One region of the Vibrio sp. SCSIO 43136 genome, then DNA from elsewhere that is predicted to be linked to it. Evidence: predicted binding sites of a transcription regulator. Region 1 holds the regulator's gene; each other region holds the start of a gene.

Region 1 (7,903 bases):
TTACCGTACAGGCCTTTATCACGAGAGGCTTGCGAGCTACCCGCTTCAGTGGTGTTTCGGAAGTGAAGTAGGCTCTGATCCGGGATAAGTGCGGTGATAAATGCCGCCATAGTGGTCGACTTACCTGCACCGTTACCGCCAGAAAGCGTGGTCACCAAGTTATCAATGTCAAAGGTACGCGCAAAGAAGCCGTTCCAGTTGACCATGGTCAGTGATTGATACTTACCTCTTTCAATCATTGCTCAGCACCCTCTAGTTGTTCTTCATCTTCAGCATCAAGCAGACTCGCTTGGCTTGGCTCTTGTTGGTGCACTACTGCTTCACCGTCACGGATCAGACGTAGCTGCGCATCACGCACATCGTCGCCAACACGAACATCCGCACCAAAGCGGAATACCGCTTCACTGATACGGAATTTGCCGTTATCACCCACAGGGATAATCATGCCTAGGCGACGCAGACGACGCAGCGAGGTACGTACTTTTTCAAACAGCTTTTCTTTATCAAGGTCAGAGCCGTTAGCACGGTTAGTTGCCAGCTTGATAAGCTTCTTTTCGTCAGCAAGCGACATTAGCTCTTCATACAGCTCTTGGTTGGTAAAGATACCTTCGTGCGCGAGACGCTCTGGGCTTAGGTAAAGGAAACACAGTACTTTACCCACCAGCATATCTAGCTCTGCCAATACGCTACGACCAATCAATGAGGTTGAACGAGGACGCAGGTAGAAAAAGCCTTCCGGCGCTTTTACCAGTTCGGTGTTGTAGCGTTGGTAAAACAGCGCTAGCTCGGTCTCAAAGTCGCTTAGCAATGCGTGATTGTCTAAGTCTTCGCTTGAGATATGGCGACCTGCACGCAGTGCACTATCTAGTGCTGGGAACAGCGGATTTGAGATCGCTTTGGCCAGTTTCTCTGGCATATATTCTTCAGTATTTGTCGATGACATTTGCTTGTACCTTTGCACCAAATTCATTAATCGCTTGCCAATCTGGCTGAATCGCACGGTAGTCGGCTTCTGAGTAGCCGAGACGAACCGCTTGGTCGACAATGATTCTGGCGAGATCGAAATGATGAGTATGTGGATGCTCTGCAAGATAATCCTTCAACACTGAACCAAGGTTAATTGGCGTGCCCTGCTCTTTGTGGGCTTTCAGCATCTCGGCTATTCGCTCCGATAGCTCATCATTTACTTGTTCAAATTCTTCGTATTCCACTTCCATTGGTACTTCACCGGTCACTTCATCGTCACGCAGTACCAAGGCTTCATCACGCAGGTCACGCAAGCGCTCTGCGTCGGCGTAAGTCATTAGCCACGGTGCATCAAAGTACTCTTGAATCGAGGTGCGCAGGCGCTGGCTAAAGGCGCGGTTCTTATCCATATCAATCGCAGTACGGATAAATTTGTGAACATGGCGGTCATAACCGATCCACAGGTCAATCGCTTGCTGACCCCAGCTGACGATACGGTCAAGCTTCATTTGTAGACCGAATAGAGTCTCTTCAACAAACTCAAGCTCAGGCTGACCGTAAACAATCTCTTGGATATCGAGCAGTTGAGTCTGCATCTCATCACCCGCTGCTTGCAATGTATCTTGCAGCTCTTTTAGGGTGTCTGAGGTTTCTGTTAGCAGAGATTCACAGCTGTTGATCGCTTCACGCCAATCTTGGTTTAGCAGCTCAGCAATCTGATCTTTGACTGTCTGCTGCTGCTCATCCATCACACGTTGGTTAAGGTCTATCTGATCGAAGATCTCACCCACCGAGTATTTTAGAACGCCGTAAACGTTTTTCTTCCAATGCGCAGCAGTGCCACCCTCTTGGGCCGCTTTGATCGCTTTCTCCATCTCATCAGCTACTATGGTTAGCTGGATAGATAGGCGCAGTTTGGAGAACTCACGATGACGTACATAGTAATCGGTAATACCAATCGCTAGAGGACTTAGGCGGTAGATACTCGAACCGTCAGTCATCTCGCTGGTAAAACGGCTTAGAAGGCGTTGTTTGACCATCTCATTGATGGCGTTGTTAGCACGGAAAGCAGAAGCTTCACCGGTCTGCTCAAAAAAGCGGGTGACTATTGTGAATGCGTCGTGCAATTCACCTTCGCCTAGCTCTTCATCAAAACGCTCATTACTCAATACAGCAAGGGCGATCAAAAAAGCCAGACGTTCAGTCGATAAGCTCAATGAGAAATCGTGTTGCTTGACCCAACTGACTAACTCGTCAATCGGTTGCTGGGCAACATCTTGTGAAAAATCACTCATTGTTTGTCCTGTTATTGTTCTTTCTTCCTAGCCGTTACGTGGATGTAACGCCCTAGAGAGAGGTATGGTTCCTGACGACATAGCTTTTGCTCAAGCTCGAGCACGTCTTCAGGAGTGTAATCACCCATATATTGGCGATCACTGATGTAATCATGGAAACAGCGGATACCCGATTTGATTTCAATCTCAAAGCCAGCTTGCTCAATCCACTGATAAACTTCTTCTGGCAGCAACCCTTTTTGTGGCTGGAGCTTGAAGCGTTTTCTGTGCGGCATCCCTTTTAAAACGTGGGGTATATTGCCACACACTACGTTCTTGTAAACTAGTCCGTGCTGGTTATAAAACATGATGGACGCTCGCCCACCTGGCTTAACCTGTTCAAGCACCTTCTCAAGCACTTGTTTTGGCTTCGCTAACCACTCCATCACCGCATGAAACAGCACCAGATCGACTGGTTGGTCGATATGCTGTGCTACTTCCTGAGCCGGGCAGTGAACGAAGCGATACTGCTCGCTCAGTTGGTTCGATTCAACATCAGCCTGCGCTAGCTTGAGCATTTCGGCAGAAAGATCACATAAGGTGATCTGGTGCCCACGCTCGGCAATTTTTTGCGACATTTGCCCCAAACCACCACCAGCATCTAGCACTGACAGAGTGTGTTTTCTATCATCAAGAAGGTGCAAGGTTTCAATTAAATCTTCCCAAACAATGGTTTGGCGTATGTCACCTTTACCTGTTTGGTAGATATTTTTTGCGAATTTGTGGGCGATATCGTCGAAATTGCGGTCTTCTGTCACGGTAGCTTGGGTTATCATGTCTGGATGTGCCGCCTATTCTGGCACAGGATTTCAACTTATAAAGGTCTGAGTGCCTTTTTCATAACCAAGTGATGAATTTTCGGACTATTTAAGTATGTTTGAGCTGAAAAAGCTGATTGCGTCGATTCTTATGCCCCTTCCTGGCTTTCTCCTTCTGGGATTTTTAGGGCTGGCATTGGTTGCATTCACCTCTCGACGAGGGATCGGTTGTTCTTTTCTTTTGGTGTCCTTAGTCGGCATCTTTGTAGCGGCTTTCCAACCCGTTGCCAGTAAATTGCTTATGCCTTTGGAAAGGCAATACCAAGGGTTTCTTCCTGCCAGCGATAACGTTGACTATGTCATGGTGCTTGGTAGTGGCCATATCGTCGATGACGCCATCCCGCCAACCTCAGAATTAAGCCGTACTGGGTTAATGCGTTTAAGTGAAGGAATCCGTATCCTGAGACTTTACCCAGAAGCGAAACTGATTTTATCTGGCTATGGCGGTGGCACCGAAGTAAGTAACGCCCGCATGATGGCAAAAGTGGCGCTCGCTCTAGGCGTAGCTAAATCTGACATCATTTTGCTAGAAACGGCCAAAGACACTTGGGAAGAAGCCAGGCAAGCGGCAGTATTTGTTGCAGACAAGGAGCTGGTTTTAGTGACCTCTGCCAGTCACATGCAGCGCGCTCTAGAGGAATTTAAAGATGCAGGTCTTAGCCCAATGCCAGCACCAACCAACTTCCTCGCCAATGATGCTGTTCAACAGCCTTGGAATAAGTATCGACCACAAGCACAATACTTGGAATGGACAGAAAAATATTGGCATGAACAGCTAGGCATGTGGTGGCAAACCCTGCGTGACTACATCTCTGACACCCACACCTCCGCCAACAACGACGAACCTGCCGCCGTCACTCAAGTAGAATAACCCCTAAAAACAAGTAAGAGGAGCCCGAGCTCCTCTTACGCTATTCGCAGTATACCAAACACCCTTTCCCGATTACCCTTTACCGCTCGCCGAACTCACTCCCCAGCAAACATATAACCTTCCCCATGTATAGTCACAAAGATCTGTGGGTTTTTAGGATCATGTTCCATCTTGGCACGCATGCGACGAATCAAGACATCGATGGTTCGGTCGTTTGGTGCATCCACTCGGTGGCTGATCATGTTGAGAATTCGCTCGCGGCTTAGCACTTTATTAGGCTGCGATGAAAGCGCTACTAATAACTCATACTCTGCCTTAGTCAATTTGACAGGTTCGCCATCTCGGCTTAGAGCTCGGCGCTGAATATCAAAACTCCACTCGCCAAAGCGGATCAATTGGCCCGCTTCTTCTTTGATGTGTTCTTTACTGCTTGCTTCAGCGACCAGAGAGATGCGCCACAATAGGTTCTTAACTCTCACCAATAACTCTCGCAGCTCAAAAGGTTTGGTCACGTAATCATCTGCACCCATCTCCAAGCCGACAATTTTATCGATACTGTCAGTGCGGCCAGTCACCAAGATGATGCCAATGTCCGATTGGCTTCTTAGCTCTCGGGTTAGCATCAAACCATCTTCATTCGGAAGGTTAATGTCGAGCATGACCAAGTCGATGCTGTTGGTTGCAAGCACCTCACGCATCTGTTCCCCGCTTTCTGCTTCGCTGACTTGATAGCCTTCTTTTTGAAAATATCCCGCCAACTTGCTGCGGGTAACAATGTCGTCTTCTACAACTAAAATATGATGGCTCATCGGTACCACTTATATATTTCTAATCTCATTATTATTCTATTCACAATCGGTTACATTTCTAGCCAAGCGACGAAAAATCCTCTGAATTCGACACTTTTATTGATATGAAACAACTGAAAACGGCTGGGTTAACAGTCCTTCATAAGCTGTTATTTTTTGTCTTAATTTGTGCGGATGCTGTTCATTTTGATGCGCTATAATCGTTGCATCAATGCCTTAGGAGCTAAGCTATCATGCAAGAAACCAAACAATTTAATGAAAAGCGTGCCGAAATTTATTGGTGGCTATCAAGCCTATTTGCTGCTGAACTGACAGACAAAGAACTTGATGCCTACCACAGCGCGGACATTCGCGCCTTTATTCAAGGTCTGGCAAGCAACGACAAGCTTAGCACGTCTGCAAGCGCACTGATTGACTGCCTGAATAAATTGCAAGACAGAGAAGATGCACAACTTGAGTTGGCCGCTGACTTTTGTGACCTGTTTCTTACCTCAGATAAAGGCGGTGCACTGCCTTACGCCTCAATCTATGTCGGGAAATCTGGTCTGCTCAATGACGTTCCTGCACAAGAAATGGCGGCATTGATGAATGAAAAAGGCATTGGTATGCAGGAGGGCTTCAACGAGCCTGCAGACCACTTAGCCGTCGAACTCGACTTTTTGGGCAATCTCATCATTCAATCTAACCAAATCGAAGACGAAGACGCATTCGAACAAGCGCTCGCCGAGCAAAAAGAGTTTATTAATAACAAGTTACTTAACTGGCTGCCTAAGTTTGTAAAAGCATGCAAAGACAACGACGAGTATGGATTTTACGCCGCAGTTTCTACGCTATTAATTGACTTTTTGGCGTTAGATAGCCAATACCTATCGGGTGAGTAGCGTCTTGTTCGGTGTATCAAATCTAGAAAAAATTATAATATTGTGTGAGCTGTAAATAAGTAATCAGCATATTAGTGATTGTCAGCCCCCAAATATGGGGCTAAAATTGTGAACGCAAACGATAAAAAAATGATTTCTAGATGAAAACAACGTAAACCGCTGTTCATAGGCGGTTTTTGTGTTTTTGGTACATGTGATTCTAGCGATGAGCCATAGCTAACCATTCGGTGCGTTTTTGGCGTAAACCCATGACAAACCATCGCTCATTCGCTAACTCAGGATAACCTTATGGCCACTATTAAAGATGTTGCGCGTCTTGCTGGAGTTTCTACCACGACGGTTTCGCACGTAATTAATAAAACTCGCTTTGTTGCTGAAGCTACTCAAGAGAAAGTAAACAAAGCGGTTAAAGAACTTAACTATGCCCCAAGTGCGGTTGCTCGTAGTTTGAAATGTAACTCGACTCGTACCATTGGCATGCTGGTAACCCAATCCACTAACCCATTTTTCAGTGAAGTTGTCGACGGTGTAGAAAGCTATTGTTACCGTCAAGGCTACACTTTGATCCTATGTAATACTGGTGGTATCTACGAAAAGCAGCGTGACTATATTCGCATGCTAGCGGAGAAACGCGTCGATGGCATCTTGGTGATGTGTTCAGATTTGACAGAAGAGTTGCATCAAATGCTCGATTCGCACGCCGACATCCCTAAAGTGGTGATGGACTGGGGCCCAGAAAGCTCTGGTGCAGATAAGATCATTGATAACTCTGAAGAAGGGGGTTATCTAGCGACGCAATACCTGATCGAAAATGGCCACACCAACATCATGTGCCTATCAGGCCACTTAGAAAAAGCGGCTTGTAAAGAGCGCATCGCAGGCTTTCGTCGTGCGATGGACAAAGCGGGCCTGCCAAGCGATGACAGCAAGATCATTGAAGGTAACTTCGAGTGTGACACCGCGGTGCTGGCTGCCGATAAGATTATTGCTATGGGTGAAGAGCGCCCAACAGCGGTATTCTGTTTTAACGACACAATGGCATTGGGCTTGATGAGCCGCCTCCAAGAGAAAGGCATTAAAGTGCCTGAAGACGTGTCTGTGATCGGTTACGACAACATCGACCTTTCTGGTTACTTCTCGCCACCTTTGACTACGGTTCACCAACCAAAACGTCGTGTTGGTAAGACGGCATTTGAACTGCTACTTCAGCGAATCAAAGACAAAGAGCACGAGCGTCGAGTTTTCGAAATGCAACCAGAACTCGTAGAACGAAAATCAGTTCAGAAATTGAACTAAGATCTCGAAAACCTAAGTGAAACAAAGCACGCATCAAGCGTGCTTTTATTTGAATCAAGATCACATTAAGGAGAGCTAATTGTGATGTTTATTCCGCCTTTTCACTATGATTTGACTAAGTCAGGTGCAATTTAACTGACTTCGTTACATTGGATATATCGTGTCACGCACAGGGCAAACCATTTGAAAAAATGGGACGCAAAGCTTCCGGCCTAACTCAAACGGATTTGTTTGAAATGGTAGCGGGGTTGCCGATGGCAAATATGCAAACCTTCCTACAAGTGTTTGAATGAACACTCTTAGATGTGCATCGATTTGCTAATTTCTCGGACCTGAAATTTAGTGGCTTAACTTCTAAACCGAGACTCACAGCATGGATAAACCAGTTTTAAAAGACTCGCTGAGATTATTCGAAGCGTTAGGGACAATAAAGTCTCGCTCAATGTTTGGCGGATTTGGCGTGTTTGCCGATGAAGTCATGTTCGCACTTGTGGTAGGTGAAACCCTCTACATTCGAGCAGACAGCGTCAAAGCACAATACTATCGTGAACAAGGCCTTGAGCCCTACGTATACAAAAAGCGCGGCTTTCCTGTCGTGACCAAATATTTTGCCGTGCCTCAAGAGCAGTGGCAGAATCCGAGCGATATATTCGCAGAAGCAACACACGCACTCTCCATTGCTCGTCAAGAAAAGCAGCAACAAGCTCAAGCTAAACCGACACGCCTTAAAGATTTACCCAATTTACGGTTGGCTTCTGAACGCATGCTGAAAAAAGCGGGCATCAACAGTGTTGAAGAGTTGCATCGCCAAGGCGCAGCGAAAGCTTACTTAGCCATTCGCGCCAGTCAATCGACCGCACCAGGACACGAATTACTGTGGGCACTCGAAGGGGCGATTAAAGGAAGCCATTGGTCGGTAGTTCCTCAA
Region 2 (7,903 bases), 1.2 Mb from region 1:
GAAACTGATGATTTTCCAGAGAAATTAAACCTTTCTAGCCAGAAATCTCTTAGTATCACTGGTGATGGAACAATGACATATTCCAAAAAAGGTTCAGGTATTCTTGAGTATGTCCAAGTCAAAGCCAACGTTCATAATCCAGGTCAATCTGAAGAAATGACAATCAATCTAAATGATGGGCGAACAGTTAAAGACCTTATTAGGATTAGATAATACTATCCTCTTCTATAGCAACGGTGCTATGAGCCTAATTCACGATAAAGTCATATTATCTTAACTTCAACTACTCCACTAAAGGCCCTAAAGTCGAAATGGATACAGGGCCTTTTTTGCTAGACATATATAAAAACCTTCCAATCTGCCTATCATCACAATCGTACTCTCTATTTTTGAAGTATCCCAACTTAAAAACCAAATAAGTGCGATTAAAAGTTTCACTCGCCCATGAGACTGTAAAGATTGGACAACATTCAACCAATTCAATATATACCCAAGAGACCATAATGCGTACATCAATTCTACTTTTATCAACTCTTTTTCTTTTTGCCTGTGGTGGTGGGTCTCCATCTCCGAAACCAGAGCCCAAACCAGTCAAGCTAAACGGTGAAGTATCATACCGCTTAAGCCAGTCTAATATTGCAAGCACTGGTATGGTGGGTATTGTGGAAGTCAAAAATAATGAACAAAATAATGAACAACTAGTGGTTGTTCAACAAAATGGAGAAACATCACCACTAGAGGTAAAGCAATCAGCGAAAAGCGTTACAAGTGGTCAAGATATATCAGAATCTCAACTAGAAAAGCGTAATGTAACTATCTATCAGATCCAAAGATTGAATAATGAATTCTCTTACGTCAGTGCTAGAGTACCAAATCAAATCTATACGGATGGAAAGCTAATCATTGACAACGCATTTGACGAAGGCTACATCCTCGAAAACAAGTCTGGAGAAGCTTGGATTTTCTGGTCTTCAGCACCATCGAAAGGTATCAAGTTTCGCCCAAGAGTATTGAGTGGAAAAGGGAATATTGATTTTATCCTGCCAGATAGTGAACGAAATTCTAGCGATGCAATTCTAGTCGTAGGTAGCTTTGAAGATGATGATATTTCCGAATATAAAGATGCTGTAGTTAAGTTGAATCTGCCCAAGGGATCAACTGGGGTGCAAATTGAAGAATTAACACCTCTAAAAGATGGCGACCATATATCTGACAATAGTGTTTTCTATAATGGTAAGTTCGTCTCTTACCAGCTAAACGGACAAAAGAAGTTTCTCATCGATGAAGAAACTAAATACCACGTTGGTATGGAAGCACTACAAAAAGTCAACTCATTGTTCTTGCTAGACAATATTTTCGTTGGTCGTTCAGATGAAAAGCAATCAGCAGAAATTTTTACAAGTAATGCGCACTGGAACGAGCAAATTGACCATTCAAACCTAAAGGATGTGGTTTTTGCGCAAAATATCGAAGAGACTGAAATTCTCATAGATAAGCAGTGCAATGTATTTACCAAAAACCAAACAAGGCTGGACTCACTATTCATTGCTCAATATAGCGCTGTAGATACACTAAACAATGAACGTAACTATTTCTTAAATACTGATAAATTTTTCTACTGCGTTAACCGTGGTGAATACGTAGTCTTAGATAAAGGGCTTAAGTCTGTTAACTCAAATGCACTTCCCTACAAGCTAGATGTTGAGACCGAGAAAACCATCAACATCACTCCAAATGGCATTATATCGTTTAGGCAAAATGGCCCAAGTGCTCGAGATTTCATCCATGTATTGATTAATACACACAATGTAAATGAGATTATAGAAACTCGTATTATAGACCAAGATCAACGTTCAGTGATCGATCTAATTAGAATCAAGTAGAAACTAAAACGCCTTCGATATTCGAAGGCGTTTTTTCTAAAAGCAAATATTAATTATGCATATACCGGCAAACGCTTACAAATCTCAAGCACCTTCGCTTTAGTCGCTTCGATCACCGCTTCATCACCGATGTTGTCTAGAACGTCACACATCCAGTTTGCTAGTTCTTTAGCGTCATCTTGAGTGAAGCCACGGCGAGTGATCGCTGGAGAACCTACACGGATACCAGAAGTCACGAATGGGCTGCGCGGATCGTTTGGTACTGAGTTCTTGTTCACTGTGATGTTCGCAGCGCCTAGTGCAGCATCTGCTTCTTTACCAGTGATGTCTTTGTTGATTAGATCAACAAGGAACAGGTGGTTTTCAGTACCGTTAGAAACGATGTTATAACCACGCTCTTGGAACTGAGCTACCATCGCTTTTGCGTTTTGAACTACGCGTGCTTGGTACTCTTTAAACTCTGGCTCCATCGCTTCTTTGAAAGCAACTGCTTTTGCTGCGATCACGTGCATCAGAGGGCCACCCTGACCACCTGGGAATACCGCAGAGTTCAGTTTCTTGTACATGTCCTCACCCGCATTTGACAGGATTAGGCCACCACGTGGACCTGCTAGCGTTTTGTGAGTCGTTGTCGTTACAACGTGTGCGTGTGGCACTGGCGTTGGGTAAACACCCGCAGCAATAAGACCTGCAACGTGCGCCATATCGACGAATAGGTAAGCACCTACTTTGTCAGCGATTTCACGCATGCGCGCCCAATCAACCACTTGAGAGTAAGCAGAGAAACCACCGATGATCATCTTAGGCTTATGCTCTACAGCAAGTTGCTCCATCTCGTCGTAGTTGATCTGACCAGCTTCATCGATACCGTAAGGGATAACGTTGTAGTGCTTACCAGAGAAGTTTACTGGAGAACCGTGAGTTAGGTGACCACCGTGCGCAAGGCTCATACCAAGAACTGTATCGCCTGGGTTCAAAAGCGCCATGTACACTGCGCTGTTTGCTTGAGAGCCTGAGTGAGGCTGAACGTTAGCATATTCACAACCGAAAAGCTGACATGCACGGTCAATCGCCAATGCTTCCGCTTTATCTACGTACTCACAACCACCGTAGTAACGCTTACCAGGGTAACCTTCAGCGTATTTGTTAGTAAGTTGTGACCCCTGAGCTTCCATTACACGTGGACTGGTGTAGTTTTCAGAAGCAATAAGCTCAATGTGCTCTTCTTGACGAAGAGTTTCTTCCTGAATTGCTGCAAATAGTTCAGCATCGTAATCGGCGATGTTCATATCACGCTTTAACATCTGTATCTCCTGACTCAGATAATCCAAAGTTCTAAAAAAACCACACAACGACCAAAAGCAAACGTTTTCGTCACCATTTAAGTTGGGGACATCATACATAAATTGATCTAGGTCATAAAGTGCCTTTAAACACTTTCTTTATGTAATTTTTTAATGATGACCATTAATCCCTGTCATCTATATGGTGAATATGATTAACTCTTGCTCTCCAAGTGTCAACCATTGAGTTTACAGCGTGTAAAATGTCACTTACATCGCTCTCAAACAAATTTCTTAACAAACTACCTAAAAACCTAATTTTTCCTTACTATTCGCGTCAAAATTTTGCGAGATAATTTAAAAAGTGATGGAAAAACACACACAACGAGAAGACTGGATTGCGATCTTTACCGGTACTTTCATCGTCGCCCAAGGCGTTTACTTTCTTCAAGCAGGCGATCTACTCACGGGTGGCACCACTGGGCTTGCGCTGCTAATGACGCATTTTTTACCGTTCAGTTTTGGTACCTTGTATTTTGTCAGTAACCTACCTTTCTACATGCTGGCTTGGAAACGCTTTGGGGCACGCTTTGCATTCACCAGCTTAGTCTCTGGTGCACTGGTATCTGTTATGGCAGATTTCTTACCGCAAGTTTTAAGCATCGAAAGCGTCAACCCGATTTACTGTGCGCTTATTGGAGGCATTTTAATGGGGCTTGGCATGCTGATCTTGTTTCGTCATCGCACCAGTTTGGGTGGATTCAACGTACTGTGTCTGCTTATTCAAGATAAAACGGGCTTCTCGGTGGGCAAAAGCCAGATGCTGCTCGATGCGTGTATTTTGATCGCCTCGTGCTTCTTTGTCTCCCCAGAGACCATTGCAATATCGGTATTGGGCGCACTTATGCTCAACATCGTATTGGCAATGAACCACAAGCCTACTCGCTACATCGTTAAATACTCATAATCTTGCTAAACGTAAAAAAGGGCTTTGGTCATCAACCAAAGCCCAAACTCTCCCGAGATTGAAGCAAAGTTGGGGGAACTAGCCTCTCTCAATTAAAATCGTACGCGTTTCGTATGGACGCAGTACCTGTTCACGAGTCACAACTTGCATCTCAATATCTTGGTAGTTACCTATCAAGTAACGCCCAGATTCCACTTGCTCATCCACACACACCACCACTTCTTGGTCATAGTAGTTGTTCAGACAAATCAAAATTTGGCTCTGCGACTGACGACGGTAAGCAAATACACTTGGGTGATCCGGCATCAAGTCGGTGTAATCGCCACTGGTGATGACTGGAATCGCTTTTCTCAACTTAATCAGTTCTTTGTAGAAGTAGAACACCGAATTTTTGTCTGCTACCGCATCTTTTGCATTGATGGTTGGATAATTGGCAGCCACCTCAAGCCAAGGAGTGCCTTGGGTGAAACCTGCATGCGAAGAGCTATCCCATTGCATAGGTGTACGTGAGTTATCACGAGATTTTTGCTGCAAAATATCCATCATATCCTGATGACTTATCCCTAAATCTTTCACCATGATCTGATACATATTGATGCTCTCAACATCACGGTACTGCTCAAGGGTGGTATAACCAGGGTTGGTCATACCTATCTCTTCCCCTTGATAGATGTATGGCGTACCCTGCATCATATGTACGCTGGCAGCGAGCATTTTTGCTGATTCCACTCGGTATTGGGTATCATTGCCTAAACGACTAACCACTCTCGGCTGGTCATGATTACACCAAAACAGTGCCCCCCACCCCTTGCCGTTTAGGCCCGTCTGCCAATGGTTGAAAATCTGTTTGAGCTGAATGAAATCAAATGGTGCTTTCGTCCACTTGTCTCCATTCGGGTAATCTACTTTTAGATGATGAAAGTTAAACACCATCGACAGCTCTTTTCCGCTGACATCGGAGTATTGTTGACAGTGCTCTAGGGTGGTTGATGACATCTCACCAACGGTCACGCTGCCATATTTTTGAAATACGGAATCACTGATCTCTTGCAGATACTCGTGAACTCTTGGTCCATCGGTATAAAATCGACGACCATCGCCTTGACGATCACTTGGAAAATCTTGCTGCTTAGAGATCAAGTTGATCACATCGAGACGAAATCCATCCACGCCTTTTTCCGCCCAGAAGCTGATCACTTCCTTCACTTCAGCGCGAACTTTTGGGTTCTCCCAGTTGAGGTCTGCTTGCTCTTTAGCGAACAGATGCAGATAGTACTGACCTGTGGCTTCATCAAGCGCCCAAGCATTACCACCAAACTTAGACTGCCAGTTGTTAGGTTCATGACCATCAATTGGGTCTTTCCAAATGTAGTAATCACGATATGGGCTGTTTTTGTCACCTAATGCAGATTGGAACCAATGGTGTTCAGTGGAAGTATGGTTAACCACGATATCCATAATAATACGGATACCACGCTGATGGGCTTTAGCAAGCAACTCATCAAAATCTTCCATGCTGCCAAAATCTGGGTTGATCGCATAGTAATCTGAAATGTCGTAGCCATTATCGATCATCGGTGATTGATAAACCGGAGTCAGCCATAAGGCATCCACTCCTAAGTTTTTAAGGTAATCAAGTTTTGAGATGATGCCTTGAATATCACCCGTACCACGACTTCCACTGTCGCAAAAACTCTTAGGATAAATTTGATAGATGGTCGCAGTGCGCCACCAGTCGTGTTGTGCTGTCATGGAAAAATCACTTACTCAAAAAATCAAAACAAGAAAAGTGGGGCGAGTTAATCATGACCTCGCCCCGAAAGGAGGATTAGGCGCTGGCTGTCGCAAGCTCACCTTTACCTTGAGCACGCTTGTACATCATCAAGGTCAGTGATGCTGGCACGACAATCGCCACTAGCATCGCAATTAGATACACCGTCCAGTATTGAGGTTGGATTGATAGGATGCCCGGCAAACCACCTACACCGATACCGTTCGCCATTACACCAGCACTACCACAGATAGCGGCGGCAATCGCTGAACCAATCATGGCGCTTAGCATTGGGAACTTGTACTTCAAGTTAATACCGTACATCGCAGGCTCTGTCACACCTAGGTAAGCCGAGATGGCCGCAGGGACAGATATGTCTCGCTCACCTTCACGACGGCTGATCATGATGATGCCAACCACTGCAGATGCTTGGGCAATGTTTGATAGTGCAATCAAAGGCCAGATTGGCGTACCACCTAACTCTTGCATCAATTGCAAATCCACGGCGTTGGTCGTGTGGTGCACACCTGTGATAACTAGCGGTGCATAAACAAAACCAAAAATCATCGCCCCAATAACTGCAAAGTCACCAGTCATCGCAGCTTTAGCTGCCGCTGCAACACCGTCGCCAAGCATACGGCCAAATGGGCCAATCAATGCGTGCGCCAAAATCACTGACAAGATGATTGAAACGAAAGGTACGATCACTAAGTAAAGGTAAGAAGGTGTGATGCGTTTTAGGTTGGTCTCGATAAAGGCCAGTGCAACACCTGCCAACATCGCAGGGATTACCTGGGCTTGATAGCCGACTTTTTCAATCACAAACAGGCCAAAATCCCATACCTCTGGAGCGGCTTTACCTATCATGTAAGCATTCATCAACTGCGGTGAAACCAGCGTTACACCCAAGGTGATACCAAGGATCGGTGTTCCTCCGAGCTTCTTCACCGTCGACCAACATACGCCCACGGGTAGGAAGAAGAAAATCGCTTCACCAATCAACCATAAGAAAGAGTGCACGGTTGCCCAAAACTGGCTGATTTGCGTCAGAGTTTGGCCATCAAACATCTTGATGTCGCCAATCACATTACGGAAACCCAGTATCAAGCCACCAGTAATGATCGCAGGTAGCAGTGGTACAAAAATTTCAGCAAGATGGGAGATACCACGCTCCAGCACATTCATATTTTGACGAGCGGCATTCTTAGCATCGTCTTTAGAGCTGGCGCTTTTGCCCGCCTGAGCGATCAGCATTTTGTATACTTCATCGACTTCAGTACCGATCACCACCTGAAATTGGCCTGCATTGGTAAAGCACCCCTTCACCATAGCTAGCCCTTCAAGGCCCTTAATATCTGCAGCGTTAGTATCGTTAAGAACAAAACGCAAACGAGTTAAACAGTGGCTAACACTGGCGATATTCTCGCTGCCACCGACTAACTCGATAAGACGCGTAATGTCCTGACTCGCTATCTTACTCATAATGTTTACACCCTTATTGGAATCCCTAGATTGGGAAGTTTTCTAATTATGGGACTGTTCCCATTTCTTGATGGGAATACTGCCAAACTAATTTACAAATTAAAATGGGAACAGTCCCAAAAATTGAGCAAGTTCACGAATAATTGTAGATCAATTACTCAGTCTAAGAGAGGTTCAAGGCAGATATGTTCAACCCCAGCGGTATCAGAAAGCTGATTTATCAAAAGCTTAGATGCAGTTTCACCCGCTAATTGATAGCCCGGGTCAATACTGTAAGTATTTGGGAAAAGAAATGACAACATAGGGTTTGCCCCAACACCAGTCACGAGGATGTCATGACGACCAAGTTCTTGCAGGCGTTTCACCACACCTAGAGCTAGGGTGTCACTGGCACAGGCGATTGCCTTAGGTTGGTGCACCATGAGCTCATCCACCAGCGCATAAGCGCTTTCATGGTTGAGTTCACCAGTGACAAAATGTGGCGCTATCTGATGCTCTGCACACCACTGCTGATACG
Region 3 (7,903 bases), 780 kb from region 1:
CGAGCTCAACCGATTTTTGAATCGTAAATTCCATTTTGTCACCACGAGAGACCACCTGACCTAGGTGGATGTTTAGTGGTGATTCGATAGAAGATTCCACTTTTTCAGTGATTTCCACGCTAACACGCTTTTTGGTCACTTCAGTAATGGTGGCTGGAAACTCATGGTTGGTGCCATCAAACAGCAGTACATCCTGACCAGGCTGCATTCGAAGCACTCGGCCAATATGGCCAGAGGCATCTTCACTTAGCTCTAGGTTACCCAGTGTTGAAATGGTCTCTGGGTGATAAATACGTGGCACTCTCATAGGGGCTTCCAATAATGTGTAGATTCAATATAAGTTGATGCGATTTGGCGAAAAACAAGGTCTGTGGTCAGATTTATCTGCGTCCATTAAATTATGCTAAGTATATGATCAGTTAGCTTGCTTAACACGCTCTAGGCAGACCTAGTTTACTTGTTGGGCGCATTGCTTGTAGACAAATGGGTTACGAATGCCTTGAATGGTAAAAATGCGACGTTCTCGCTCACACTCCCAATCATCGACAGGGTACTGCTTGTCCCAAGCGGTCATTAAGTTATGCTCACTTTTGCTCAGTTTTAGCTGATATTGCTGCGCCATATATAAATAGGTTCTTGCCACAGAGCCGCGCGCTCTTTCTGGTGGCATGGCTTTTCGCCCTTTGAAATTGACCTGCATTTCACACTGGCCATAGCTGACCCCGTCGAGCCCATTCCACTGGCTAAATCGATAATTAGAGCGGTCTCCATTCACTTCACCGATCGCTGGAGTGAGGTTGTGAAGGTCTGCTTCCATTTTTTTAAACTGCGTGTCATTTTTGGTGCAATTTTTACGTCCACCGTTTTGCCAGCATTGGCGCTGATGGCCAAATTGCCAAGCGGGCATCACATGCTCCCACTCTATGCGGCTGGCGCGCTTTTGCTGCTTTCTTACTTGATAGCCGCAACCGCGTAGGTCAGGCTCGCCACGTTTGCCTTGCCAGCGAATATCGCATCCACAATAGAAACTGACCGGATGATCATCATAGATATTTCGAGCGTGCTTTTTGGCTTTGCTAAAGGAGCTGGGAACACCCGTCGCAAATGAAGTGGTAGTCAGTAGTGCGGCTGATAAAGCGACTATGGTTGAGATTCGCATTAGCTTTATGATGTTTCTATCAAAAACTAGAGTGTAGCGATTTTAGTTAATGCTGCCAAACGTCGATAAGAACGGGTACTAGCTCCCTTGCCAAATCAAAGGCTGTTTACATTGGCTGCAAAGGTAACTTGCTTGCTGGCGAAGCACTTTATTATGGCGACGAATGGTGAGTTGGTGGCTTTGACAATGGCATTGATAAACATAGGTTTTGCCTTGCACTGAAGTGACGTCGAAGTCGTGGGTTGTTTTAGGCGCCAAGTGAAACACTTCCTGCATCACTGCCTGCCACTCTTTCCCGTGTGGCCTAACTCTGCCAAATAGCTTATAGACGATGAGGTGAGCTATCTCGTGTGGGATCACCTCATTAAGAAAGGCCTGTTGATTTTCCTTGAGCAGGGTGGGGTTGATACGGATCTGCCATAGGTTGAGATACGCCTTACCAGCAGATTTACCTCGCAGTTTAAAGCTAAGTTCTGGCTGAGGAAACTCTTGCTTGAAGTAGTGGTTCGCTTGTTCGATACAGCGAGCTATCACCTTTTGACAGGTATAGGAGAGTTCTAGGTCTATAGGTGGCAAAAAGCTTTCTCCGCTCAAAAAAAACACCCCAAGGTAGACTCTTGGGGTGTTTTATTATGCCACGTCTAGCAAATGGGGCTAGTGGTGTTTCTTTTTGATCGTATCGTGGTAAGCGTGCCAAGTGGCGTAGCCAAGAATTGGCATAGTAAATAGCATTCCAATGCCATAAGTCGCAAAGCCAATTAAGATGCCGCTACCGATGATGAACGCCCAAACGATCATTGCGGGGATGTTGGATTTAACGGCGTTAAAGCTGGTAAATACCGCAGTCATCATATCAACTCTTCGCTCCATCATGAGCGGGATAGAGTAGGCAGAAATACTAAACACCGCCGCCGCTAACACCGCACCAATGACTGTACCTGTTGCCAAAAATGGAGCGTACTCAGACAGTGGAGCCCCTTGCACTGAAGGGTAGAGAGCATGTAATAGCGCTGCGATCCTCATCCAGAAAATCATCGCTACCGCAAGTAGCACAGCAAACGCCCACTGAGAGGTGGAGTTGCGGGTGATGGCTTTCATTGAGTGGAACAAGCTGGCGTCATGGCCTTTTTCACGTTCCCACGCCGCATCATAAAGCCCAAGGGCGAGGAATGGGCCAATAAGCATGTATACCACTAAGCTTGGCATAACGACTAGGTGGGTTCCTTGCCATTGAACCAAGAGTACGATGCCTATGGCTGCAACCATAAAACAAGCACCGTAAAATAGGCTAATAAAGGGCATACGGATGAAGTCGTGTAAGCCGAGAGACAACCAATGGAATGGCGCCGAAACGCTCACTTGGTTGCATGGAATTGTGCGCGCATATTCGTGATCAGGAACGGCTTTACTCTCGTCATGAGACATCCCTGAGTGGTCTATTGTTCGAGGCATAAATCCTCCTTGATAGGAATTTAATAAGGTTAGCGGAACAGAAAACTGCACTGTTAACACTTTATTAACTATTAATGCATCAAGTGGGATTTACAAATTTTTCGTGGGTTAATTTGTTGCTAAATATGGCCTGGTGATAAATATCAAAGGCTTATATAGCAAAAACCCTCGTCAAGGACGAGGGTTTTAAAGTCGAAATTATTCGAATTATAGGCCGGCGAAATCGCGTAGGATTGCTGCCTTGTCAGTCGCTTCCCAAGGGAACTCTTCACGACCGAAGTGACCGTATGCTGCGGTCTGCTTGTAGATTGGCTGAAGCAGGTTCAGCATCTCTTGCAGGCCGTATGGGCGTAGGTCGAAGTGCTGACGAACCGCTTCGATGATGATGTCGTGAGATACTTTCTCAGTACCAAACGTCTCAACCATGATAGATGTTGGATCAGCAACACCGATAGCGTAAGACAGTTGGATTTCACAACGGTCAGCCATGCCAGCTGCTACGATGTTCTTCGCTACGTAACGTGCTGCGTAAGCTGCAGAGCGGTCTACTTTTGATGGATCTTTACCAGAGAATGCACCGCCACCGTGACGAGCTGCGCCGCCGTAGGTATCAACGATGATCTTACGACCAGTCAGACCACAGTCACCCATTGGGCCACCGATAACAAAACGACCGGTTGGGTTGATGAAGAAGTTAGTCTCTTTGTTGATCCACTCAGAAGGTAGTACTGGCTTGATGATCTCTTCCATTACCGCTTCACGTAGGTCAGGAGTTGATACTGAATCACAGTGCTGAGTTGAAAGAACTACCGCATCGATACCAACGATTTTACCTTGGTCGTACTGGAAAGTTACCTGAGATTTTGCATCTGGACGTAGGAAGTCTAGCTTGCCGCTCTTACGTACTTCCGCTTGCTTTTGTACAAGACGGTGAGAGTAAGTGATTGCCGCAGGCATTAGGATTTCAGTTTCGTTAGTTGCGTAACCGAACATGATACCTTGGTCGCCAGCGCCTTGCTCTTTAGGGTCAGCTTTATCAACACCTTGGTTGATGTCTGGAGACTGCTTACCGATAGTGTTTAGTACTGCACAAGAGTCAGCATCAAAACCCATATCTGAGTGTACGTAACCGATCTCACGAACCGTTTGACGAGTGATTTCTTCGATATCTACCCATGCAGAAGTCGTCACTTCACCACCTACCATTACCATACCGGTCTTAACGTAGGTCTCACAAGCAACACGTGCTTTAGGGTCTTGCTCAAGAATTGCATCAAGTACTGCATCAGAGATCTGATCAGCAATTTTATCCGGATGACCTTCAGATACGGACTCTGAAGTAAATAGGTGCTTAGCCATAGGTAGCTCCAAACTGGGTGAAATGTTCGCCAAATGGTTTCTCAACCTACTTCACTATAGAAGAGGGAGAAGGGGGCAAACAAAGTAAAAACTGGTTAAATTTTGTAGGTGTATCTACATCTAGACGTCTATTCTAGTGATAACTGATCGAATTACAAGCGCATTTTTTGTCAGGTCTTTTGGCAATCGTTTGCAATGCAATTAAAACCTAAATGAATATTAGTGAGCGTTTTGTGAAAAAAGTGCCGTATATGTAGCCAAAATCTTCAGATAAACGTTTGCAGTAAAGAGGGCGCTTTGAGAGAATACGCCCGCCGAAATCTCGGCCCCCTAAAAATTTCTTATATTCGCTTATGCATTCAGGAGCAGACATGTCTTCTCGTAAAGATCTAGCAAATGCTATCCGCGCTTTGAGCATGGATGGTGTTCAACAAGCAAACTCTGGTCACCCAGGTGCACCAATGGGTATGGCTGATATCGCCGAAGTACTTTGGCGTTCACACCTAAACCATAACCCACAAAACCCAGAGTGGGCAGACCGCGACCGTTTCATTCTTTCAAACGGCCACGGCTCAATGCTGATTTACTCTCTGCTACACCTGACTGGTTATGAGCTATCGATCGATGATCTGAAGAACTTCCGTCAGCTTCACTCGAAAACTCCAGGTCACCCAGAGTACGGCTACGCACCAGGCGTAGAAACGACAACTGGTCCTCTAGGCCAAGGCATCACTAACGGTGTTGGTATGGCGCTAGCTGAGAAAGCTCTTGCAGCACAGTTCAACAAGCCAGGTCACGACATCGTTGACCACTTCACTTACGTATTCATGGGCGACGGCTGTCTAATGGAAGGTATCTCGCACGAGGCTTGTTCTCTTGCTGGTACACTTGGCCTAGGCAAACTGATCGCATTTTGGGATGACAACGGCATCTCAATCGACGGTGAAGTTGAAGGTTGGTTCTCTGACGATACGCCTAAGCGTTTCGAATCTTACGGCTGGCACGTAATCCCAGCAGTAGACGGTCACGACTCTGACGCTATCAATGCAGCAATCGAGGCAGCTAAAGCTGACCCACGTCCTACGCTTATCTGTACTAAGACGGTTATCGGTTTTGGTTCTCCAAACAAAGCGGGCACACACGACTGTCACGGTGCTCCACTAGGCGCTGAAGAAATCGCAGCAACGAAAGAAGCGCTAGGTTGGAAACACGGTGCGTTTGAAATCCCTGCTGACATCTACGGCGAGTGGGATGCAAAAGAAGCAGGCGCAGCGAAAGAAGCTGCTTGGAACGAGAAGTTCGAAGCGTACGCAGCAGCATTCCCAGCAGAAGCGGCTGAGCTTAAGCGTCGTCTAAACGGTGACCTACCGGCAGAGTGGGAAGAGAAAGCAACTCAAATCATTGCTGATCTTCAAGCAAACCCTGCCAACATCGCATCACGTAAAGCATCTCAAAACGCACTAGAAGCGTTTGGTCAAATGCTTCCTGAATTCATGGGCGGCTCTGCTGACCTTGCGCCTTCTAACCTAACCATGTGGTCTGGTTCTAAGTCGCTAGAAGCGGCTGACTTTGCGGGCAACTACATCCACTACGGTGTACGTGAGTTCGGTATGACAGCAATCATGAACGGTATTGCTCTGCACGGTGGTTTCGTACCATACGGCGCAACTTTCCTAATGTTCATGGAATACGCTCGTAACGCAATGCGTATGGCTGCTCTGATGAAAGTTCAGAACATCCAGGTTTACACTCACGACTCAATCGGTCTGGGTGAAGATGGTCCAACGCACCAGCCTGTTGAGCAGATCGCATCTCTGCGCGTAACGCCAAACATGAGCACATGGCGTCCATGTGACCAGGTTGAGTCTGCAGTAGCTTGGAAACTTGCTATCGAGCGTAAAGATGGTCCTACGTCTCTAATCTTCTCTCGTCAAAACCTTGCACAGCAAGATCGTGATGCAGAGCAGGTTGCTAACATCGCTAAAGGTGCTTACATCCTTAAAGATTGCGAAGGCAAGCCTGAGCTAATCTTCATCGCAACGGGTTCTGAAGTAGAACTAGCAATGAACGCAGCCGCTGAGCTAACTGCTGAAGGCCGTAAGGTACGTGTTGTATCTATGCCTTCGACTGATGCATTCGACAAGCAAGACGCTGAGTACCGTGAAATGGTTCTTCCATCTGACGTAACGGCACGTGTAGCAGTAGAAGCAGGTATTGCTGATTACTGGTACAAGTACGTAGGCTTCGGTGGCAAGATCATCGGTATGACAACGTTCGGTGAGTCTGCACCAGCTGGTGAACTATTCAAGATGTTCGGTTTCACTACTGAAAACGTAGTAAACACAGCTAAGGAACTGCTAGCTTAATTGTTAGTTGTTGACTGAATTGAAAGGCTGGGTGTTTGCACCCGGCCTTTTTTTATGTTCGGTAAACGGCAATCGGAATTTACTTGCTTAAGGTGGCTCGTTGTTATCACATGTTGCCGTAAGCCGTAAGCCGTAAGCCGTAAGCCGTAAGCCGTAAGCCGTAAGCCGTAAGCCGTTTTCCTCTACCCCTTCCTCATTAACTTCTGTACTATCAACTCCAACTATTTCCCAAAAAACTAGTCTAGTATGACCCTAAAAATTGCGATTAATGGATTTGGACGCATCGGGCGCAATGTATTGCGTGCTATCTACGAGAGTGGCAGAAGCCAAGAAATTGAAGTGGTTGCAGTGAATGAGCTGGCAAAGCCTGAGGCAATGGCTCACCTGCTTCAATATGACTCTTCCCATGGGCGATTCTTTAAAAAGGTCAGCCATGATCAAGAACACCTTTATATCCATCACCCCAATGGCGAACAAGATTCTCTTCGTATTTTGCACCTCGCTGATATTGAAATGTTGCCTTGGGCAGATCTAGAAGTAGACATCGTTTTAGACTGTACTGGTGTGTTTGGAAGTCAGGCGGATGGTCAAAAACACTTAGAGGCTGGCGCTAAGAAGGTTCTCTTCTCACACCCTGGTGCAGCGGATTTAGATAACACCATTATCTATGGCGTAAACCACGATACGCTTAAAGCTGAGCATAAGGTGGTTTCGAATGGCTCGTGCACGACCAACTGTATCGTACCTATTATTAAAACCCTAGATGATGCCTTTACTATCGAGTCGGGTACGATCACTACGATCCACTCTTCGATGAACGATCAACAGGTGATCGATGCCTATCATAACGATCTCCGCCGTACCCGCGCCGCAAGTCAATCAATCATCCCAGTCGATACCAAACTGCATTTAGGAATCGGACGCATTTTCCCGAAATTTTCTGACAAATTCGAGGCAATTTCGGTGCGCGTGCCTACAGTTAATGTGACAGCAATGGATTTAAGTGTAACTTTAGCTACCAATGTGAAAGTTAATGACGTAAATCAAACCATAATTGAGGCTTCTAGGTGTACATTACATAACATTGTTGATTATACTGAGGCACCGCTTGTTTCCATCGATTTTAACCATGATCAACATAGTGCAATTGTTGACGGTAATCAGACCCGAGTAAGTAACGGGCGCTTGGTTAAAATGTTGGTGTGGTGTGACAACGAATGGGGCTTTGCCAACCGCATGCTGGATACAGCGTTGGTAATGCACTCACTTGCTTAGTAAGAGCGAAAAATGGACTTGGGAATATTTATTTTCTAACTTGAAATAAATTAGAAGCACCCCAAGTTAAAACAACAGTTGTAAGAATTATCAGGTTTGGCACGACGCCAGGCCTTTGCAAACTTTATATTTTAACATTTGAGAGGACAAAGAATGTCTGTAATCAAGATGATTGACCTGGACCTAGCAGGCAAACGTGTATTTATCCGTGCGGACCTAAACGTACCAGTAAAAGACGGCAAAGTGACGTCTGATGCACGTATCCTAGCTTCACTACCTACTATCAAGCACT
Region 4 (7,903 bases), 800 kb from region 1:
TGGCTCTGGACGCTCTTACTCAGTCGATGCTCGAATTATCGCCGCCACTCATAAAGACCTAGAGCAACTGGTAGCACAAGGACTATTCCGCCAAGACCTTTACTACCGCCTCAATGGTCTGGTGACCGCCCTGCCTAAACTGGCACAGCGAGAAGATAAGGCAGCGCTGATCCAAGCTATCCACCAGCGCTACTGCGAAACGGATCAACAGTTATGCCCTCACCTAAATAAGGTGCTTATGGCCTACCACTGGCCGGGCAATATTCGAGAGCTAGACAATTTAATCAAGGTAGCAAGTCTAATGGCTCAGGGCGATCCTCAGCTTAACCTGAGTCACGTCCCCGAGCACCTTGCCAAAGGTTTGGCACAGACAGAGCTGACATCTTCCAATCCTGAGAGTAAGGATCTTAAATCTACCCTTGAGGATACCTTGGTAAAAACCTATCAAGCCAATCAAGGAAATATCAGCAAAACATCACGCATGCTAGGGATCAGCCGCAATACCCTGTATCGGAAACTTAAAGCAATAGGGCTTATTCGTTAGTGCTCGTCTCGGTGAACATGGACCACCTCAAATTGTCGTTGGCATACCTTAGGTTCAATGTACGCCAATGACACTAGAGTCCAATTCGTTTCGCCACGTCGCTCACCGCTTGAACAATTTTGGTTTCTTGCTCCGAAGCTTCTGACGATAAGTTGTAAAACATAATACAGTCTTGGCGGATAGACGCTGGCGCTTCGAGCAAATCGACCCTCCTCAGCTGACCACGTTCAAGATAAGCCTGAGCATCTTGCTGCGCGACTACACTCCACCCCTCTCGCATCAGTTTTTCCATCAAAAACTGCTTTGACGTAACAACCTCGTACACACTACTCATCTTGGTGTGCCTGAGCGCATTGTTTAAATCATTTTCTGTAATCAACTGCTTTCTTGTGGTGAGTTCGGCTAAGGCGATCGGCTGTGTTGGAATATCTGAGTCGGTTGCGGTGTAAATACCCAACGGGTAAGCGCCTAAATTGACGCTGCCAATGGCGGAACTCGGATGAATATTGCCAAGACCCGGCATAATTGCCAAAAGCACCTCTCCTGATTCTATCTCCGCCAAACAGTGATGCCTATCGCGCTGAAGCCAGTGAATAGATACATTGGGAACCAAAGACTTAATCTCGCTTTCAATCTCGATCAGCATAGCCGTTGGGGTCAGGCTGTCATGATACAGAGTGATATTGGAAAGCTCACCTTGGTAGGCGGACAAGGCTATGTTTTCGAACTCTAGGGCCTGTCTTGCCAATAGCCTTGCTCGAGGATACAAACGACGAGCATATTCAGTTGGGACAGCCTTTTTCCCTTCAATGACAAATAGCTCAACCGCCATCATATCTTCCAACGCCGCAATTCTTTCTCTAACGGTGGAGCGCGCTTTACCAAGCTTAACGCTGGCTTTGCTAAAACTTTGCAACTCATACACGTGAGTAAAACAGGTCACTTGTTCAAATGAGATCATAACGCCTCTTTGTACGCCTAAGGCGTACATTATGAATTTATATGTTTGAAATTATCACAGTAACCTAGGCACATACAAATTCACAGCAATGATCATCCACGGAGATCACCCCATGAAAACATCCCTAATTGCCACTATTATCTCTGCTGCCGTTTCAACGTCTGCTATCGCTGAAATTAAACCGATGTCCACCGTACCAGCAAAGCCTCAAGATCAAGTCACTTTGAGCAACTACACCCATTCGCCTTACAACCAATGGGCTTTCCAGAACATGGGAATTCACCCTTCGCTCATGGTGCCACGTGACGGTGAGATTGCTGAGCTTCCAGAAGCCCTAAACCCTGAGGTGGCAAAGCACACATTTAACTACGGCGATCAAACATTGACGTTTCGAGAGGCGATGATCAATGACTTCACCGACGGCTACATAGTGATCCAAAACGGAAAAGTATTGCATGAAGAATATTTTGGTGACTTTGGAGCCAGGGATCATCACCTATGGGCATCGAGCACTAAATCCCTTGTTGGCCAAGCATTAGGTCTTTTGGTAGAACAAGACAAAGTTGATGTGAACCAAAAAGTATCCCATTACATCGAAGAGCTGAAAGACACCTATTTTGGCGAGCAAGATATACGCACAGTGCTCAATATGACCAGTGCGCTGGACTATCGTGAAGACTACGTCAATATGGCTCCGGGCGATGTGCACTACGAGTATTTCCGCCGCCTCGGTTTTGTACCCGCCTACGACTTGATGGCCATTGACCCGACGAAAGACGATACCCCGAAAGATCTACTCAGTTTTGCGGCAATGTTTGAACAAAATCCGGACCTCGACAAAAACCACAAGTTCGAATACCACAGCCCAAATGTTGACGTGATCGGCTGGGTAATTGCACGTGTGTCTGGTGAACCATTGAATGAGTTCATCGCTAACAATATCTGGAACAAACTTGGCGTTGCTCACGATGCGTTCTTTATGAGTGATATGAACTACAACCCGATTGCGACTGGCGGTTTCAACACCACGCTGCGTGACTTTGCCAAAGTGGGCTTGGCCATGGTTAACAATGGGCAATATAACGGCGAACAAGTATTTGCCGAAAAGTGGGTTAAAGAGACATTTACCCTCAGTGATGAAGAAAAACGTCATACCCAAAACAGCATTTATAGACAAGCTGACACCAACGTTTTTGACACTCATCTACAAGGCTACAAAAACTTCCTGTGGGTGCATGATTCAGACAAGAACATCGGCACATTTAGAGGGGTGTTTGGACAATTCCTTTACATCAATCAAGAGAAAAACGTGGTGATTGCGACGTTCTCCTCTGCTGACAGTGCATCCAATGCGGCTCGAGACAGCGCAAAAGCGAAACTGCAAGCATTCGAATCACTGGCGTCAACACTATAACAGTGACAGCTTAACCCTTAGCGTAACTGTCAGGGTTTAATCACAGGTTAAGGTTGGTAGCAAATAGGTAATGAAATTCTCCGTTTCATTACCTTACCGCCTTAGCCTTTCTACTCTTTATCAACATTTGCCCTACTTATTTCTCTTTGGTGTTACATAAAATCATTACCATATAAACGTTTTCGGAAAACGTTTGCTTTTATCAAGTCCAACTTATAGAATCCCGCCCAAATTAATTCCTACCTAAATGATACGGACGTTACTAGGTACTAAACCAAAGAGCTGTATCATGTCTTTACTAATGAGTATCGTGGGCATTTTCACACTGCTTGCAGTGGGTTTTGCCTTTTCTGAAAACCGTAGTGCAATCAATAAACGCACCGTACTGTTAGCCCTTTTAGCACAAATTGGCTTTGGTGCATTTGTGATGTTTGTCCCTGTTGGCGAGCAGATCCTACAAGGCATGTCTAATGGTGTTAACCACGTTATTTCTTACGCAAATGAAGGTCTAGCGTTTGCATTTGGTGACCTTGGCAAATTTGGCATGGGCTTCATCTTTGTGGTGAACGTTCTATGTGTAATCATCTTCATTTCTGCGCTTATCGCAGCCCTCTACTACCTAGGCATAATGCAGCTGATGATCAACATCATCGGTGGCGCACTGACTAAACTGCTTGGAACATCTAAAGCAGAATCTCTGAGCGCAACAGCAAATATCTTCGTTGGCCCAATCGAAGCGCCTTCAATGATCCGCCCTTTGGTGAAAAACATGACTCGTTCAGAGCTGTTTGCGGTAATGACGGGCGGCCTAGCAAGTGTTGCTGGCGGTACTATGGTCGGCTACATCAGCTTGGGTGTTGATCCAAAATTCATCATCACGGCGTGTTTCATGACTGCGCCTGCAGGTCTACTTTTCGCAAAACTACTTTGTCCGCAAACCGATGAAGTTGTGGTGAACAAAAAAGTTGAACTAGACGATCAAGACGCACCGAAAAACCTTCTCGACGCTATCACTGAAGGCTCTATCGTTGGTATGCAGCAAGTCGCTGTGGTAACTGCGCTAGTGATCTCTTTCGTCGCTCTAGTGGCTTTACTTAACGGCATTATCTCTGGAATTGGTGGCATGATTGGCTTTGAAAACGCAAGCCTTGAGCTGATCATCGGTTACATCTTGTCGCCACTGACCTTCATGATGGGTGTTCCATGGGAAGAAGCAGTAACTGCTGGCGCTCTGATCGGTAAGAAAATCGCTGTGAATGAGTTTGTGGCTTACATGAACTTTGTTGAGATCTCAGAAACACTATCTGCTAAAACTCAAGCGATCATCGCATTCGCACTATGTGGTTTTGCGAACTTTGGTTCACTGGCGATGGTGATTGGCGGCATTGGAGCAATGAATCCTGAGCGTCGTCCACTGCTAGTTGAAATCGGTCCTCGCGTACTGTTCGGCGCAGTTTTGGCTAACCTAATGTCTGGCACAATTGCTGGTCTATTAATCACTCTTGCATAAGGAACTTCAACATGGCGACTCCGCATATCAACGCAGAAAAAGGCGATTTTGCAGAAACTATCCTGATGCCAGGTGATCCGCTACGCGCCAAACTGATTGCAGAAACGTATCTAGACAACCCTAAGTTGGTGTCTGATGTTCGCGGTATCTACGCATACACTGGCACTTACCAAGGCAAAGCACTATCTGTGATGGCGCACGGCATGGGTGGTCCTTCGGCAACCATCTACTTTCACGAGTTGATGACTGAATTTGGCGTTAAGAACTTCATCCGTATCGGCAGCTGTGGCGCTATTCATGATGACGTGAAAGTAAAAGATGTTATCGTTGCGATGGGTGCGTCGACGGACTCTAAGATTAACCGAATCCGTTTCCGTGACCACGACTACGCAGCCCTTGCTGACTACAACATGCTGCAAAAGTGTGTGTCGGTTCTTGAAGGTACAGACATGAGCTACAAAGTCGGCCAAGTGTTCTCTTCTGACTTGTTCTACCGCCCTGATTTCGACATGTACGAACTGATGGCAAAGTACGGTGTGCTAGGTGTCGAGATGGAAGTGAACGCACTTTACTCTTGCGCCGCAGAAAACGGCTGTAAAGCAGTTGCAATGTGTACCGTGACAGACCATATCACCAAAGGTGAACACCTGACGGCAGATGAACGACGCACTGAGCTACATGAAATGATCAACGTCGCTCTAAAAACGGCCATCGCTCTGTAAATGCCAAGCCTAGCCGTGAGCTAGGCTTTTTTCTAGGAAACGAATAATGACAACAAAAGCTGTCTTAGGCGCACTATTCCACGCTCCTGTTAAAGGCCAGTTCGAGCATTTTGAAAGTGCGTGTGTTGAGTTTGATGCCAACGGGGTGATTACCCAAGTGATGCATTGCGGACAAGAAGGATTTGAAGCGCTCGTTGAGAAGCACCAAGATGCCGATAGTCTAACTAAGCTCAACAAGCATCAATACCTAATGCCGGGGCTTGTCGACCTGCACACTCACGCCCCTCAATGGCCGCAATCAGGCAAAGGGCTAGACTTACCGCTACACGATTGGCTGAATCAGTACACCTTTCCGCTCGAAAGCCGCTACCAAGAGCCAGAATTTGCCCAGCGTATGTATCCAGAACTGGTAGAGACTTTACTGGCTCATGGCACCACCACTGCGATGTACTTTGCGACGATTGACAATCAAGCCTCTGAGTATTTGGCTAAGGTATGTCAGCAAAAAGGTCAACGTGCGTTGATCGGTAAAGTGTCGATGGATGAGAAATCCATGTGTCCTGAATACTATGTAGAAGAGTCTAGCCAAGCGGCAATCGACAATGCAGAGCGTTTTGTTCAAGCTGTTCAAACGATCGATAACAAGCAAGGCTTGGTCTATCCGGTGATCACACCTCGCTTTGTTCCAACGTCAACCTATGCGCTGCTTAGCGGACTTGGCGAGCTAGTCGAAAAATACGACTGCCACGTGCAAACCCATGCGTCTGAAAGTGATTGGGCTCGTGACTATTCACTGCAAAAGTATGGCAAAAGTGATGTTGAGCTGTATCACGAGACAAAGCTACTGACACGTAAAACCGTTCTGGCGCACTCTATCTTCTTTAGCGACAGCGACAAGAAAACCGTGAAAGAAGTTGGCGCAGGTATAGCGCACTGCCCATTATCTAATATGTACTTTGCCGATGCCGCCTTCCCTTTGCGTGAAGCGCTCGATGAGGATCTACATGTGGGTTTAGGTGCTGATCTTTCTGGTGGCCCTATCCCTTCGATTTTCCACGCCTGTCTTGATGCAGTAAGCCACTCAAGAGTACGCGAAGCGGGTACTAATACTCATCTGATGGAAAATCGTGGCGAAGCATCAAGCCGAGTATCATTTGTTGAGGCATTTTGGATGGCAACCAACGGTGGCGGTCAAACCCTCGATTTGCCAATTGGTGTGTTTAAGCCGGGTTACCTGTTTGATGCTTTAGTGGTTGAAGCCAACTCTCCAACCAGCCAAGTGCGAGTTTACGATGACCTTGACTCTAGCCAAGACATTCTTGAGAAAATCATCGTTCATAGCTCTGAACCCGCGATTAAGAACGTTTGGGTAAATGGCCGATTGGTCAAGTAAGCCTCCAAAAATAAAACCCCAAACTCTAGAGCTTGGGGTTTTTATTATCTTCATTATATCGATGCGCTATTCATCATCTTTTGGTGCTTGGTAAGCCAAAGACCCTGCAAGCTTCATCGCCTCTACGCCATCTTCAAATGAGATCATTGGAGTAAGGTGGAAATGGCGTAAACCACCACCAGCCATCGCCGCCATTGAAAACGCTTTGATATGGATATGATCTGGCATTTCAATCACTGCAATCGAGTCGTGCTCACCAAATGAGATCCAACTACCGATAAACTTGCCACCCATCTTCTCAACGATAGGGATCATGCTGTTTAAGCGATTTTCAGGCTTTGCTACTAGGCCCGCCATCGCTTCGGCAGTAAACGCCACTTGGACTAAGTAAGTTTGTAACGCCACGGTTTACCCCTCTTCCTTGATGCTCAATTCAAACGAGCCAGAAAGGCTGTTACTTACGGTACAGATCGCTTTGGCATCCTTTAGCAGCTTCTGCGCAACTTCAGGATCTGCGTGAACGCCTGCGCTTAGTGCGACTTCATAACGAGCAAAATGCATCGGCAGTTCTGTCCCTTTATGGCCAATCACCTCAAAGCTAAATGGCTGCACCTCAATCTTCTTGCGCTTTGCGACCATTTGCAGCGATAACACCATGCAAGAAGCCACTGAGTAGAGCATGGTCATGGCTGGGCTATCTAGCTCAGGTGTTTTAGATAATGCGCCCAGCTCTGTGCCATACACTAGTTCACCATCCGCATTGAGCGCTGCAATGGCTGGTCCGTAACTGGCTGCTTTTATTTTAATTGCCATAAAATACCTTTTAGAAAATCGCGTTAGGAAGAATTAATACAATGCTTGGTACCAAAGTGATTATCACTATGGCGAGCAACAAGATCCCCCAATATGGGATGGTTGCAATCGCTGTGCGACCCAAACTTATTTCGCCTTTGGTCAATGCCGTTAGCACCGATAAATTAAGCCCCACTGGCGGTGTTACTTGACCAATTTCAATCATGATAGTGATCATCACACCCACCCAAATTTGGTCGAAACCAAGTCCTGTCAGTAGTGGGAACACTATCGGTAAAGTCATCACCATCAATGACAAGCCATCAAACACACAACCAAATAGTACGTAGATAAGAACGATCAGTAGGAAGATGCCGTATTTGCCAAGGCCGCTATCAATTGCGGTTTGCAAAATCGCCTGTGGGATACCAAGAATGCTCACTGACTGAGACAAAATAGCTGCGCCAAGCACAATAAAGCCAATCGATGCAAACATCAGTGCGCTACGATATACCGACTCAACCAAGCCTTTAACGCTAAGATCGCCCCAGATAAACGAGATAGCTA

What was found. The regulator PurR, encoded in region 1, represses purine synthesis genes. The targets are predictions, from matches to a motif close to TNANGNAAACGTTTNCNTNA.
Region 2: a site for PurR is predicted at 3,241-3,260, ahead of glyA (serine hydroxymethyltransferase). Genes of this name have one in related genera too.
Region 3: a site for PurR is predicted at 4,237-4,256, ahead of metK (methionine adenosyltransferase). Genes of this name have one in related genera too.
Region 4: a site for PurR is predicted at 3,101-3,120, ahead of J4N39_RS09260 (NupC/NupG family nucleoside CNT transporter). Genes of this name have one in related genera too.

The regions. Positions count from the first base shown of each region.
Region 1 covers NZ_CP071848.1:1,161,295-1,169,197, reverse strand. The annotation lists gene mukB (chromosome partition protein MukB) at 1-239, opposite strand, end outside; gene mukE (chromosome partition protein MukE) at 236-943, opposite strand; gene mukF (chromosome partition protein MukF) at 924-2,261, opposite strand; gene cmoM (tRNA uridine 5-oxyacetic acid(34) methyltransferase CmoM) at 2,273-3,076, opposite strand; gene elyC (envelope biogenesis factor ElyC) at 3,174-3,989, shown strand; gene torR (two-component system response regulator TorR) at 4,085-4,798, opposite strand; gene torD (molecular chaperone TorD) at 5,032-5,679, shown strand; gene purR (HTH-type transcriptional repressor PurR) at 5,968-6,975, shown strand; cyclic di-GMP riboswitch class I at 7,139-7,231, shown strand; gene J4N39_RS05465 (TfoX/Sxy family DNA transformation protein) at 7,349-7,903, shown strand, end outside.
Region 2 covers NZ_CP071848.1:2,384,705-2,392,607, forward strand. The annotation lists gene J4N39_RS11325 (hypothetical protein) at 1-213, shown strand, start outside; gene J4N39_RS11330 (hypothetical protein) at 504-1,883, shown strand; gene glyA (serine hydroxymethyltransferase) at 1,937-3,187, opposite strand; gene J4N39_RS11340 (YitT family protein) at 3,534-4,133, shown strand; gene treC (alpha,alpha-phosphotrehalase) at 4,212-5,885, opposite strand; gene treB (PTS trehalose transporter subunit IIBC) at 5,962-7,386, opposite strand; gene treR (trehalose operon repressor TreR) at 7,545-7,903, opposite strand, start outside.
Region 3 covers NZ_CP071848.1:381,665-389,567, forward strand. The annotation lists gene rsmE (16S rRNA (uracil(1498)-N(3))-methyltransferase) at 1-307, opposite strand, end outside; gene J4N39_RS01970 (endonuclease) at 449-1,159, opposite strand; gene J4N39_RS01975 (SprT family zinc-dependent metalloprotease) at 1,238-1,735, opposite strand; gene J4N39_RS01980 (DUF2189 domain-containing protein) at 1,814-2,611, opposite strand; gene metK (methionine adenosyltransferase) at 2,819-3,970, opposite strand; gene tkt (transketolase) at 4,342-6,336, shown strand; gene epd (erythrose-4-phosphate dehydrogenase) at 6,583-7,611, shown strand; gene J4N39_RS02000 (phosphoglycerate kinase) at 7,765-7,903, shown strand, end outside.
Region 4 covers NZ_CP071848.1:1,964,819-1,972,721, forward strand. The annotation lists gene J4N39_RS09245 (sigma-54-dependent Fis family transcriptional regulator) at 1-544, shown strand, start outside; gene J4N39_RS09250 (LysR family transcriptional regulator) at 618-1,505, opposite strand; gene J4N39_RS09255 (serine hydrolase domain-containing protein) at 1,618-2,919, shown strand; gene J4N39_RS09260 (NupC/NupG family nucleoside CNT transporter) at 3,209-4,429, shown strand; gene deoD (purine-nucleoside phosphorylase) at 4,441-5,151, shown strand; gene guaD (guanine deaminase) at 5,198-6,544, shown strand; gene J4N39_RS09275 (GYD domain-containing protein) at 6,611-6,949, opposite strand; gene J4N39_RS09280 (OsmC family protein) at 6,953-7,357, opposite strand; gene J4N39_RS09285 (TRAP transporter large permease) at 7,368-7,903, opposite strand, start outside.